3 regions of the Mesorhizobium sp. M0244 genome follow, and region 2 is predicted to be linked to each of the others. Evidence: predicted binding sites of a transcription regulator. Region 2 holds the regulator's gene; each other region holds the start of a gene.

Region 1 (4,567 bases), on a different contig from region 2:
CACCGCGGCGATCTTTTTCGCCGTGACCAATGCGCTGAAGCTCATCCCCTACTTTGCGCTCGGCCAGTTCGACACCACCAACCTGACCGCGTCGGCGGTGCTGATGCCGCTAGCGCCGCTGACCATCGCCGGCGCCTGGCTGGTGCGGCGGATGCGGCCGGAGCTGTTCTATCCCTTCACCTATGCGACCGTGGCGGTCGTCGCGGTCAAGCTTCTGTGGGACGGCATCGCCGGCCTTTTATAAGACGGCGGCCCCCAGCCGGCCGCCGCCGGATTCTTTAAGCCTCAGGCGGCACTCGGCAGCAGCGGCCGCGTCCTGCCAAACGCGAGAGCAACGCCCGTTGCCAGCACCAACGCCATGCAGCCAAGAATGGTGATGTCGTGCAGCGTCGGCTTCAGCACCATGTCGGCGATGATCACGAGCATCACCGAATAGTCGAAGCGCGCAGCATTGAGAACGCGCTGGCCCTGGGCAAGCACTGCCGGCGTCACGCCATCCTTGGCGATCATACCGGCCATGCGGTCGGCAGTCGGCTTGAAGACGAACATGCCGATGCAGAAGGTCGTCGCATAACCGGCAAGGCCGATCAGCACCCACAGATCGGAAAAGCCGACCCAGAAGCCGCACATGATGAGGCCGAAGAGCAACGTCAGCATCGACATCGGCGCGAAGAACCGGTTGCCGAGCTCGCCGGTGGCGCGCATCGCCTGCAGCATGCCTTCGACGTTTCCAGCGCGATCGGCGCGGACCGCAAGCAGCATCAGCGTGAAGCCGCCGCCGACCCAGAGGATCGCCGAGACGATGTGCAGAAATTTAACGACCGAGTACCAGTCCATGGTTCGCTCCTTGAGAAATTTGATGATTGCCGGAGCGCAAGGTTTGCTCCGCCTCGTTGCGAGGAGCGGGCGTTTAGCGCGGCGCCTGTTTCGGAACGATGTCGCGCGGAGGGCGGTTTTGTTTCGGTATGTCGGTCACGATCTGGAGGAACCATTGCGCAAGCGCGTTGCTCCACTTTCCAGCCGGTGTTGCAAACGATCCTTAGCCGGTCGGCTGTGCTGTTACGGCACAGATGCTGGGCGCTTGATCGAAAAATATGCCCTTCGTTAAGGCTTCGTTAAGCTTTACAGGCGTTTACTATGCCCATCCAGTGATCTGGATTCTTACCGAGTGGTTGGAGCCACTTTGTTTGACGCCTCCCTGTTAAACTCCTGAGAGCCGCCTTATCCGCGGCTCTTTTTTTGTTCGTCGGCAAGGAGCCCTTGGCGTCAAATGGGGCCGTTAACCGTTTGTTAAACATGTGCTTGCCTTCGCTGCCGGCGAAGCGCATTTTCAAGCTTCAGTCGTTTAGGCTGCCGGATGTGACGGCCAAGAGCCAAATCGGCCGGCTGTTAGGCAAGTGCAGGGGCGTAGCAAATGAACGAGCCTTCGAAGGCCGGCGCGAAAACCATCAAACTGGCGGAGCGCCGGGTTTTCTCCCAATCCTTCAAGCCGCTCTATCAGGAAGGCATGGGCCTGGTCGAGCAGGCGGCCGAATATCTCGACGGCAAGGGCCGGGCCGAGGCCAAGAAGCTGTCGAGGCTGGCGGCGACACTTTATGCGGCCGAATCGATGCGGCTGACCACAAGGCTGATGCAGGTCGCCTCGTGGCTGCTTTTGCAGCGGGCGGCGAATTCCGGCGAGATGACCCGCGATCAGGTCGCCTCCGAAAAATCCAAGGTGCGTCTCGACACCGCCTCCGCGCATGAGGAGGCGCCCGGCTGGGCCGAACTGCCGAAGGATTTCGTCGACCTCGTCAACCGGTCGCTGCGCCTGCAGGCGCTGGTGCGCCGCATGGACGAGGAGATCTATGGCGGCCTCGCCGAGGTGCCGCCGTCGAGCCGTCGCCTCAATCCGGTCTCCGACCAGATCACGCTGCTGAACACGGCTTTCGCCCGCGGCTGACAGGCTGCTTGATAATTCTACTCTGACGGACACCTGGCGCGGTTTTCTGCGCTTCCGATGCTCACGGATCTAAAAGTCCGCTCCGCTTCGGTTCTCGCCTGTTTCTGGTTTGTTCACATTTCGCTGGCATCGCTGTCTGCCGGGGGTAAAGTTGGCGGATGGGGGAAGCGATTCGCATCATCGGCATCGATCCGGGACTTAGGCGCACCGGCTGGGGCATCGTCGAAAGCCTCGGCAATTCGCTGCGCTTCGTCGCTTCCGGCACCGTGCGGTCCGACGACAAGGCAACGCTGGCGGTGCGTCTTTGCCAATTGCATGACGGGCTTGTCGAGATCCTGCATGCCGCGATGCCGCACGAGGCGGCGGTCGAGCAGACCTTCGTCAACAAGGATGCCGTGGCGACGCTCAAACTCGGCCAGGCACGCGGCATCGCCATGCTGGTGCCGGCGCGTGCCGGCCTTGTCGTTGCCGAATATGCGCCAAACGCCGTCAAGAAGGCGGTGATCGGCGTCGGCCATGGCGACAAGAAACAGATCCACATGATGGTCAAGGTGCTGATGCCGAAGGCGACTTTCGACACCGACGACGCCGCCGACGCGCTGGCCATCGCCATCTGTCACGCGCATCACCGGCAGAGCATCGCCTACAGGATGGCGGCGCTGGCATGAGGTATCAGGCATGATCGGCAAGCTAAAAGGCACGCTGGACGAGATCGACGAGGATTTCTGCATCGTCGACGTGCATGGCGTCGGCTATGTCGCCTATTGCTCGGCGCGCACGCTGGCGGCATTGCCGCGGCCGGGCGAGGCAGTGGTGCTGTTCATCGAGACCTATGTGCGCGAGGACATGCTGCGGCTCTATGGATTCCAGTCGGTGCTGGAGCGCGAGTGGTTCCGGCTGTTGATGAACAATGTGCAGGGCGTCGGCGCCAAGGTCGCGCTGGCAATTCTCTCGACGCTGGCGCCGGCCGACCTCGCCAACGCAATTGCGTTGCGCGATATCGCCATGGTCAGCCGCGCGCCCGGCGTCGGCAAGAAGGTGGCGGAGCGCATCGTTACCGAATTGAAGAACAAGGCGCCGGCCTATGCGGGCACTGCGTCCGGCACCATCGGCCTGAAGCAGGAGCTCGGCGAGGGCGTCGCTTCGGCGCCGATCACCGACGCCGTCTCGGCGCTGGTCAATCTCGGTTATTCGCGCGACACCGCCGCCAATGCGGTGGCGGCGGCGCTGAAGACGGCAGGCGAGGAGGCGGACGCGTCGAAGCTGATCCGGTTCGGGCTGAAGGAGCTGGCACGGTGAGACGTTGCTTGTCCCGCACCTTGCCTTGTGCAAGGAAAGCGGCATGAGCCTTTCGCCACGCCTCATTGCTCCCGACAAACGCGGCGAGGACGCCGAGCAGACCTTGCGGCCGCAGACGCTTGGTGACTTCGTCGGCCAGGCGGCGGTGCGGGCGAATCTCAAAGTGTTCATCGAGGCCGCCAAGGGCCGCAGCGAAGCGCTCGACCACGTGTTGTTCGTCGGCCCGCCCGGCCTCGGCAAGACGACGCTGGCGCAAATCATGGCGCGCGAGCTCGGCGTCAATTTCCGCTCGACCTCCGGTCCGGTCATCGCCAAGGCCGGCGACTTGGCGGCGCTGCTCACCAACCTCGAAGACCGTGACGTGCTGTTCATCGATGAGATCCACCGGCTCAACCCGGCGGTCGAGGAAATCCTCTATCCGGCGATGGAAGATTTCCAGCTCGACCTGATCATCGGCGAGGGGCCGGCGGCGCGCTCGGTCAAGATCGACCTGGCCCGCTTCACGCTTGTCGCCGCCACCACCCGGCTCGGCCTTTTGACCAACCCGCTGCGCGACCGGTTCGGCATTCCGGTGCGGCTCAATTTCTACTCGGTCGAGGAACTCGAGCAGATCGTGCGGCGCGGCGCCCGCATCCTTGCCATGCCGCTCGGCGACGACGGTGCCTTGGAGATCGCCCGGCGGGCGCGCGGCACGCCGCGCATCGCCGGCCGGCTGTTGCGCCGGGTGCGCGACTTCGCCAGCGTTGCCGGCGACGGCCATGTCGACCGCAAGATCGCCGACGAGGCGCTGACGCGGCTGGAGGTCGACGGGCTCGGCCTCGACGCGCTCGACCGCCGCTATCTGTCGATGATCGCCCGGAATTTCGGCGGCGGGCCGGTCGGCATCGAGACCATCGCTGCCGGGCTTTCCGAGCCACGCGATGCCATCGAGGACATCATCGAACCCTTTCTGATCCAGCAGGGCTTCATCCAGCGCACACCGCGCGGCCGCGTGCTGGCGGCCAATGCCTGGCGGCATCTCGGCCTCGACGCGCCGAAGGACCTAGCGCAGCAGCAGATCAGCCTGTTCCAGGAGGAGCCCTAGCTTGCGGCTTCGTTGCCGATAGTCTCCGGAAACGGCAACGCCGCCAGCGAAAAACAGCCTCGCCCTCCAGGTCTTGATCATCGCCGGTCTATGCGCAAAACAGATGGTGCCAAAAACAGGTGCTGGTCGGGACCAAAAGGACAGCGCAATGGACGATCATGGTGACACGGCATTGTCCGCCGGGCTTTCCGGCGCGCTGACGGAATTCGGCCATCGATTGATGGCGCGCGTCTATTATGCCG
Region 2 (4,567 bases):
CCGGCTGGAGCGGAGCGGCATCGCCACTTTCCTGGTCGGCGAGAGCCTGATGCGTCAACAGGACGTGACCGCGGCAACGCGCCTGCTTTTGACGGGCAAGGCGCCGGCCAATGCATCGGCCCGAAAATCGGAGTCGATTTTCGGAGAGCACGATGCATAGATTCAAAGTGTTAGAGCGTACTTTGTGCGTCCAAACGGACGCACGTCGCTCTAAGGCGGTCTGAGGATGGCGGCCGCCCTCACCCATCTTGGCGCACAGGGCGAAGCCAACATGGTCGATGTCGGCGACAAGGCTGAGACGGTGCGCACGGCAGTCGCAGAGGGCTTCGTCTCGATGCGGCCCGAGACGCTGGACATGATCCTCGCCGGCGATGCCAAGAAGGGCGATGTCCTGGGCACCGCGCGCATCGCCGGTATCATGGCGGCCAAGAAGACGCATGAATTGATCCCGCTCTGTCATCCGCTGCTGCTGACCAAGATATCCGTCGATATCGAGCCGGACGCGGCGCTGCCCGGCCTGAAGGTGACAGCACTGACCCGCGTTACCGGCAAGACCGGAGTCGAGATGGAGGCGCTCACGGCCGTCTCGGTAGCTTGCCTGACGATCTATGACATGGCCAAGGCGGTCGACCGTGCCATGGTTATCTCCGGCATCAGGCTGGTTGAAAAGACCGGCGGCAAATCCGGCGACTACAAGGTCACCGGGGTCACCGGAGATGGGACCACCGGGGCGGGCCGATAATGGCGCTGGTCCCAGTTGCCGAGGCGCTCGAGCGCCTGCTGCACGGCGCAGCAGCGCTGCCGGGCGAACGCGTCGCACTGCTGGATGCCGCAGACCGCGTGCTGGCGGAGCCGGTTGTGGCGCTCCGCACCCAGCCGCCGTTCAATGCCTCCGCCATGGACGGCTATGCCGTGCGGGCCGCCGATATCGCGTCCCTACCAGCAAAGCTTTCGGTGATCGGCATGGCGCCAGCCGGACGCGGCTTTGCCGGGGCGGTGCAGCAAGGGCAAGCCGTACGCATCTTTACCGGCGCGCCGCTTCCCGAAGGCGCCGACACCATCGTCATCCAGGAGAACGTCCGCGACCTCGGCGGCGGCAGCGTCGAAGTGACGGAGCCGACGGTGCAAGGGCGCAACATCCGCCGCCTCGGGCTTGATTTCGCCAAGGGCGACGTCCTGCTGGGCCAGGGCCGCCTGCTAGATCCGGCGGCCTTGTCACTGGCAGCATCGGCCAACCACCCCGAGGTCTGCGTGGTCAAGCGGCCGCTGGTCGCCATCATCGCCACCGGCGACGAATTGCTGCCGCCGGGCAGCGAGCTTGGCCCCGACCAGATCATCTCGTCAAACGCCTATGGCGTCGCCGCCGCCGCACAGTCGGTCGGCGCGCGCGCGCTCGATCTCGGCATCGCGCCGGACCGCAAGGAGGCGATCGCTGCGCTGGTGACAAAGGCGGTGAAGGCCGGCGCGAATGTCATCGTCACGCTGGGTGGTGCCTCGGTCGGTGACCACGACTTCGTCCATGACGTGCTGACCGGGCAAGGCATGACCCTCGATTTCTGGAAGATCGCCATGCGGCCCGGCAAGCCGCTGATGTTCGGGCGGCTGGGCGACATCCGCTGCATCGGCCTGCCCGGCAATCCGGTGGCAAGCCTGGTCGGCACCCAGCTCTTCCTGAAGCCGCTGCTGGCGCGGCTCGGCGGCCGGGCCTTTCAGCAGGATATACGTCGGGCGCGGCTCGGCGCTGCCATGCCGGCCAATGATCTCAGGCAGGATTATGTGCGGGCTGTTGTCAGGCACGACGCCGGCACGCTGGTGGCGACGCCGTTCGGCATTCAGGATTCCTCAATGCTGAAAATGCTGGCCGATGCGAACGGGCTGATCGTTCGCGCACCGTTCGCACCCGCCGCGGCGGCGGATGCTCCCTGCGACGTGCTGATGTTACGCTGAACAAACCGTCAACACATTCATTAAACTTTAAACAGTTGCGGAACACAAATGGAACAGATAGTGTTTGTTCTGGGTTTGTTTTTCTGATTCTGTTGGGGGTCGCTATGCTGACACGCAAACAACACGAACTGCTGATGTTCATCCACGAAAGGCTTAAGGAAAGCGGTATCCCGCCCTCCTTCGACGAGATGAAGGAAGCGCTCGACCTGGCTTCCAAATCAGGAATCCACCGGCTGATAACGGCGCTGGAGGAGCGCGGCTTCATTCGCCGTTTGCCCAACCGGGCCCGTGCCCTGGAGGTGCTGCGCCTGCCCGACTCGATCGCCCCAGGCCTCAATGCGGCACGCAAGTTCTCGCCGAGCGTCATCCAGGGCAGTCTTGGGCAAGGCGGTCCTGGGCAGGGCAGCCTGGGACGGCAAGGCAAGCCGACATCGTCGCGCGTCCCTGCAGCCGGCAATGACGACGATGTCGTCGTCGCCGTGTCGATCCCGGTGATGGGCCGCATCGCCGCCGGTGTGCCGATCGACGCCATCCAGCACCAGACGCATTCGATCTCCGTGCCGCCGGACATGATCATGGGCGGCGAGCATTATGCGCTTGAGGTCAAAGGCGATTCGATGATCGAGGCCGGCATTTTCGACGGCGACACGGTCATCATCCGCAATGCCGATACGGCGAGCCCCGGTGAGATCGTGGTGGCTCTGGTCGACGAGGAGGAAGCGACGCTGAAGCGGTTCCGCCGCAAGGGCGCCTCGATCGCCCTGGAAGCCGCTAATCCGGCCTATGAGACGCGCATCTTCGGGCCAGACAGGGTCAAGGTGCAAGGCAAACTCGTCGGGCTGATCCGCCGCTACTGAGTTGCGCCCTTGGGTGTGGTGCCGGCTTTAGGCTTGTCGGCCTTGCGATATGGCGGCAGGCCTCTGGCCTCGCGTGAAAACTTCCGCTGCATATGCCAGGGCCGGTATGATTTTTCGACCGCGAAGCGGATTTCTGCGCGCGTTGCCGCTTGTGGATCGAAATACACGGCGGCACTTCCCGCGCGCGCCAGTTGCCGTTTGGTGACGACGAGGACCAGCCGGTCGTAGTAGCAGGGGTTATGGGCGGTGGCGTCGTCGATGACGATCAAACTGGCAAAAGCACAGGCTGGCCGCGCAGTATCCCGGTCCTTGGCTTGCGCGACAATCGCACCGGATGGATGGCGGGCAAGGCAGAGGCCCTCCGTGCAAATGAAAGGCATGCCCGCTGGCAGATCGGCTGGGTCGGCAATGTCGAATTGCGGGTCGTTCTTTCCCGGTGTTTCCGGCGCGACGATGGCCTCGGAGGTCAGGGCGCGTTTCCAGTTGTCGATGGTGAATTCATTCGGGCGTGCTCGGTTGACCGCGAGTTCACCGCTGCCGATCGGCAGCGCGACCAGCCGTGCGTCCTCCGAGATCAATACGTCGGGTGCGCGCGTCTGCGTAGTCGTCAGCAAGCCGGCGAGCGCGAAAGGAAGTGCCGCGAGCCGCAGCCAGGTCGTGGCCATGCTGGCAATTATGAGACCGATCGTCACCAGAAGGACCGATCTCAGCGAAATCAGCCCGACCGCGTCGATCGGCGAGCGCTCGGAGATCCATCCGGACAGGGCGATCATCGCCGTCAGCCCCTTGCCCATCACATAGAGGAAAGGCCCATCCGCGCCGAACGGCATCGCCAGCGCGCTGAGGACCGCGCAAGGCATGACGACCAGCGAGACAATGGGCATGATCGCCAGATTGGCGAACAGGCTGAGCGGCGCCACGCGCTGGAAATGCCATATAGCGAAAAGCGCCGTGGCGCCCCCTGCAATGATCGAGGTCATCGCGAGGCCGCCCATGCCCAACAGAACCTTTCGGGTGGCGAAGCGTAGCGGCGACCGCCGCGGTGGCGGCGTGGTGGCCCTGCCGGCGCGGTAATCGGACCAGCCGGCATAGGCGCCGACAAGGGCCGCAGTCGCGGCGAAGGACATCTGGAAACTCGGACCGACCACCTCGTGCGGCGACACCAGGATGACCGCGATGGCCGAGATCGCCAGATTGCGCATGGTGAGCGCGGCCCGGTCGAACAGCACGGCGATAAGCATCACCGCCAGCATGATGAAGCTGCGTTCGGCCGCCACCACGATGCCGGAAAAGACGAGGTACGCCGCAATCGAAAAAAGCGCGGCGGCTGCGGCATATTTCTTGACCGGCCGTCGCGATGAGAAGTTGGGAAACAGCGCAAAGGCGCCGCGCAGGAGGGCCATGATGGTGCCGGCGACCAACGCCATATGCAGCCCTGAGATGGAGATGATGTGGTAGATGCCGGTACGCCGCATCGCTTCGTTGATCTCCTCGGGAATGCCGGCGCGCACGCCGACGATCAGCGCGGCTGCAATTTCCCCCTCGGCGCCGCCGATGCGGCTGCGGATATGGTCGGCGATCGATTCGCGGGCATCCTCGACCGCCGAAGAAAGCCGCGCAGCAAGCGGCATGCCGCCCGACGGCACGACTTTTGGATTGCCGAGGAAAAAGCCGCTGCCGCCGATACCGGCAAAATAGCTGTCGAAGGAGAAGTCGTAGCTGTCGGGCCGCACCGGGCCGGTCGGCGGCAGCAGCCGCACATA
Region 3 (4,567 bases), on a different contig from region 2:
AATTGACGAAGCGCTCGGCGCGCGCGGCAACCTTGTCGCGGGCCGGACCGGTGAGTTGCTCGTCGGCCAGCAGGACGAGACGCGGCTTCAAAGCGTCTTCGCCGGCGACCAGCGTGCCGATCGGCGCGCCGATCCAGCGCAGCGTGCCATCCGAACCCAGGGCGATGTCGCCATTGGCCGAGGCACCGAAGCGCTCGGCCCGCGCCTCGAACTCGGCGGCAAGCGCCTTCTGCGCCGCCGCCCGCACCGCCTTGGCATCCTCGCCGCCGGCGCTCTGGTCGGCAGTGAAACGGAAACCCTGCAACTCGCCGACGTGGTGGCCTTCGACGAGGACGGTTCCGGTTGGGCTGATTTCGGCTTCAGGCATCGTGTTTTCTCTAAGGCGCCGCATGAGGACGGAAGTCCTGCGGTCTACAAAACGTTTCGTCAACCGCTCATGCAGCGCATCCGACAATCTGTCTTCGATTTCGCGCGTCTTTTCCTGCCAGTGTGCCCGATCGGCCAGCCAGCCGGGCCGGTTCGAAACGAAGGTCCATGTGCGGATCTGGGCAATCCTGTGCGACAGCGTGTCGATGTCGCCTTCGGTGGTGTCGGCACGGCGCACCTGCTCGGCCATATAGTTCTCGTCGACATGGCCATGCTTGGCAAGGTCCATGTAGATAGAAGCAATCAAGTCGGCGTGCTGGGCCGGCGCGATCTTCCTGTAGTCGGGTAGCGCGCAGGCTTCCCAAAGCAGCGCCACGCGCCTGGCATCGGTGGTGAGTGCCCGGATGTCCTCGTCGCGCGACAGATGCTCGAGCGCCTGCGCGTCTACTGCCGGCAGTGCGCGCGTCAGACCTTCGACCGGAGCATTGGTCTCGATCGAGCGCTTCAGCGCATCGAGGTTGGCGAAATCGAAGTGCGCGGTGCGCCACTGCAGCACTTTCACCGGGTCGAAATCATGCGCCTCGATCTTCTTGACCAGTTCCTCATCCAGCGGATCGACCTGGCCGGTGACGCCGAAGGTGCCGTCGCGCAAATGCCGGCCGGCACGGCCGGCAATCTGGCCGAGCTCGGCCGAGGTCAGGTTGCGGTACTGGTAGCCATCGAATTTGCGGTTCTGGGCGAAGGCGACGTGATCGAGGTCGAGGTTGAGGCCCATGCCGATGGCGTCGGTGGCGATGAGGTAGTCGACGTCGCCCGACTGGAACAGCGCCACCTGGGCGTTGCGAGTGCGCGGGCTTAGCGCGCCGAGCACGACGGCGGCACCGCCCTGCTGGCGGCGGATCAGCTCGGCTATGGCATAGACCTCGTCCGCCGAGAAGGCGACGATCGCGGTGCGCCGCGGCAGGCGGGTCAGCTTCTTCGAGCCGACATAGGCAAGATGCGACAGGCGTGGCCGTGTCACTACCGACACGCCCCGCAGCAGGCGCTGCAGGATGCCGTGCATGGTGGCGGCGCCGAGCAGCAGCGTCTCCTGGCGGCCGCGCAGATGCAGGATGCGATCGGTGAAGATGTGGCCGCGTTCGAGATCGCCGGCGAGCTGGACCTCGTCGATGGCAACGAAGGCGGCATCGGTCTCGCGCGGCATGGCTTCCACCGTGCAGACCGAGTATTTCGCGCCCGCCGGCTGGATCTTTTCCTCGCCGGTGATGAGCGCCACCTTGTGAGCGCCGACCTTCTCGCAGACGCGCGTATAGACCTCGCGGGCGAGCAGCCTGAGCGGCAGGCCGATGACGCCGCTTTCATGCGCCACCATCCGTTCGATGGCGAGATGGGTCTTGCCGGTGTTGGTCGGGCCGAGCACGGCCGTCACGTCTCGACCCGACAGGATCAGCGGTTCAGTGTGTTTCGGATGGATGTTCATCGGCCTGGAAATAAGGCTCTCTGCCTCGCATTGTCGGGAGCGCGCCCATATTGGCCGCGTATGACAGGCGACACATAGGGATTTCGGGCGCGAAGCGAAAGCGGAATGTGCCGAGGCAGGCCGATTGGTTCGTTCGAAGCCGCAAATCTGTTCCCGATTAACAGTTGGAACGAGTCTGGAACGAATCAGCGACGAATCACAGACTCGCGTTGATTCAGGTTTTGTTCACGGCTACATCTGGGTTTTCTGCCGGCGAGTCTCACCACATGCTGAATCACAGAAACTGGCCCGATTCATGCAGGTAGCATCCAGGCGAGCACCTCCGTTAACCTTTGCCGGTGAATGATCGTGGCCGGCCAATCCGCTTCGTCCAACATTGTGAAATTATTGATGTTTCTTAATGCGCCTTAATCATTTCAATGGTGTTTTCAGCACTCGCCGTTAACATTCCGCTCAAAGCCGGAACGAATCGGCGACGAATCAGCGATAGGCAAAGTTTCTCGATTTGTTCACCGCAACATGTTGTGTCGTGAACAGCTTTTCCACCGAGAATCCACAGGCAGTGAGACGGCTTTTGCACAGGCTGCGCGGCGGCCATTAACCTTTGCGTGCCGGATTGGGGCAGCGTGCCGCACCGCGATCGTTCAACGGGAAGGCTGCTATGGAAACGGGCCGTTTTGCGGCCCGTTTCGTCCAGCGCGTATCTGTCTCAACGTAAAGATAAAGTTATCAGCTAATATACTGCCCGCCATTGGCGGATATGGTCGAGCCGGTGATGAAACCGGCATCGTCGGAAGCGAGGAAGACGACGCAGCGCGCGATCTCCTCCGGCTCGCCGAGGCGGCCGACCGGGATCTGCGGGATGACGCGCTCGTTGAGCACCTTCTCGTCCATTGCCTTGACCATTTCGGTGGCGATATAGCCGGGGCAGATCACATTGACGGTGATGCCGGCGCGCGCACCTTCCTGGGCCAGCGCCTTGGTGAAGCCGATGTCGCCGGCCTTCGAGGCCGAATAATTGACCTGGCCGACCTGGCCTTTCTGGCCGTTGATCGAGGAGATGGTGATGACGCGGCCGAACTTGCGGTCGCGCATGCCGCCCCACAGCGGATGCGTCATGTTGAAGACGCCGGAAAGATTGGTGTCGAGGACCTCTTTCCACTGCTCGCGCGTCATCTTGTGGAACATCGCATCGCGGGTGATGCCGGCATTGTTGACCAGCACCGAGACGGGACCGAGTTCGGCCTCGATCTGTTTGACGCCGGCGGCGCACGCCTCATAGTCGGCGACCGACCATTTGTAGACCGGGATACCGGTCATTGCGTTGAATTTCTGCGCCGCGTCGTCATTGCCGGCATAGTTTGCGGCAACCGAATAGCCGGCGCTTTTCAAGGCGATCGAGATCGCCGCACCGATGCCGCGCGACCCACCTGTAACGATTGCGACCTTTGTCATAATGCTCCCTCCCAGAGTGAATGGTGAATAGTGAATAGTGAATGGTCGCGAAAGCCCTCTGGTCTTCCATTCACCATTCACTATTTTCCATTCACCCGATTGCTTCCACGCACATGGCGACGCCCATGCCGCCGCCGATGCACAGCGTGGCAAGGCCTTTTTTCGCACCGCGACGGCGCATCTCGTAGACCAGCGTGTTGAAGACGCGGGCGCCCGACGCGCCGACCGGATGGCCGATGGCGATGGCACCGCCATTGACGTTGACGATCGACGGGTCCCAGCCCATGTCCTTGTTGACGGCGCAGGCCTGCGCGGCGAAGGCCTCGTTGGCTTCGACCAAATCGAGGTCGCCGACCGACCAGCCGGCCTTGGCCAGCGCCTTGCGCGAGGAGGGAATCGGTCCCGTCCCCATAATCTGCGGGTCGACGCCGGCAGTCGCCCAGGAAACGATGCGCACCAGCGGCGTGATGCCGCGCCTTGCGGCTTCCGCTTCGGTCATCAGCACCACGGCGGCGGCGCCGTCATTGATGCCGGAAGCATTGGCTGCGGTTACCGTGCCGTCCTTGTCGAAGGCGGGCTTGAGCTTGGTCATGGCGTCGATCGTCGCGCCGTGGCGGATGTATTCATCCTGGTCGACTACCGTGTCGCCCTTCCTGCCCTTGACTGTGAAGGCAACGATCTCGTCGTTGAATTTTCCGGCTCTCTGCGCAGCCTCGGCCTTGTTTTGGGAAGCCAGTGCGAACTGGTCCTGGTCGTCGCGGGTGATTTGGAACTGGCGGGCGACGTTCTCCGCGGTGTTGCCCATATGATAGCCATAGAAGGCATCGGTCAGGCCGTCCTTGATCATGGTATCGATCAGCTTGAAATCGCCCATCTTGACGCCACCGCGCAGATGCTGTGCATGTGGAGCCATCGACATCGATTCTTGGCCGCCGGCAACGATGATTTTTGCATCGCCCTGTGCGATCTGCTGCATGCCGAGCGCGATGGCGCGCAGGCCGGAGCCGCAAAGCTGGTTTAGGCTCCAGGAGGTCGCCTCCTGCGGCACGCCGGCGGCCATAGCCGCCTGCCGCGCCGGGTTCTGCCCTTGAGCTGCGGTCAGGATCTGGCCGAGAATGACCTCGTCCACCTCCTTGCCGTCGACACCGGCACGAACAAGCGCTTCCTTGACAGCGACGGCACCCAGTTCATGAGCCGGCGTGTTGGCGAAGGCGCCGTTGAAGGAGCCGACGGGCGTGCGCGCCGCACTGGCGACAACGATGGCGT

Evidence for each region. Region 2 encodes LexA, which represses DNA repair genes until DNA is damaged. Its sites were predicted from a motif close to TGTTCNNNNTGTGTTCNG; they were not measured.
Region 1: the regulator LexA is predicted to act here: its motif matches at 2,042-2,059, upstream of ruvC (crossover junction endodeoxyribonuclease RuvC).
Region 3: the regulator LexA is predicted to act here: its motif matches at 2,012-2,029, upstream of NKJ08_RS02510 (helicase-related protein).

Annotation. Positions count from the first base shown of each region.
Region 1 is NZ_JAMYSE010000002.1:11,410-15,976, forward strand. It holds gene NKJ08_RS02305 (sulfite exporter TauE/SafE family protein) at 1-244, shown strand, start outside; gene NKJ08_RS02310 (DUF2269 family protein) at 286-837, opposite strand; gene rcdA (protease adaptor protein RcdA) at 1,415-1,942, shown strand; gene ruvC (crossover junction endodeoxyribonuclease RuvC) at 2,101-2,610, shown strand; gene ruvA (Holliday junction branch migration protein RuvA) at 2,621-3,241, shown strand; gene ruvB (Holliday junction branch migration DNA helicase RuvB) at 3,285-4,325, shown strand; gene ybgC (tol-pal system-associated acyl-CoA thioesterase) at 4,474-4,567, shown strand, end outside.
Region 2 is NZ_JAMYSE010000006.1:2,052-6,618, reverse strand. It holds gene trpC (indole-3-glycerol phosphate synthase TrpC) at 1-160, shown strand, start outside; gene moaC (cyclic pyranopterin monophosphate synthase MoaC) at 227-742, shown strand; gene NKJ08_RS06885 (molybdopterin molybdotransferase MoeA) at 742-1,947, shown strand; gene lexA (transcriptional repressor LexA) at 2,052-2,804, shown strand; gene NKJ08_RS06875 (ComEC/Rec2 family competence protein) at 2,798-4,567, opposite strand, start outside.
Region 3 is NZ_JAMYSE010000002.1:55,600-60,166, forward strand. It holds gene NKJ08_RS02510 (helicase-related protein) at 1-1,846, opposite strand, end outside; gene phbB (acetoacetyl-CoA reductase) at 2,576-3,301, opposite strand; gene NKJ08_RS02520 (acetyl-CoA C-acetyltransferase) at 3,393-4,567, opposite strand, start outside.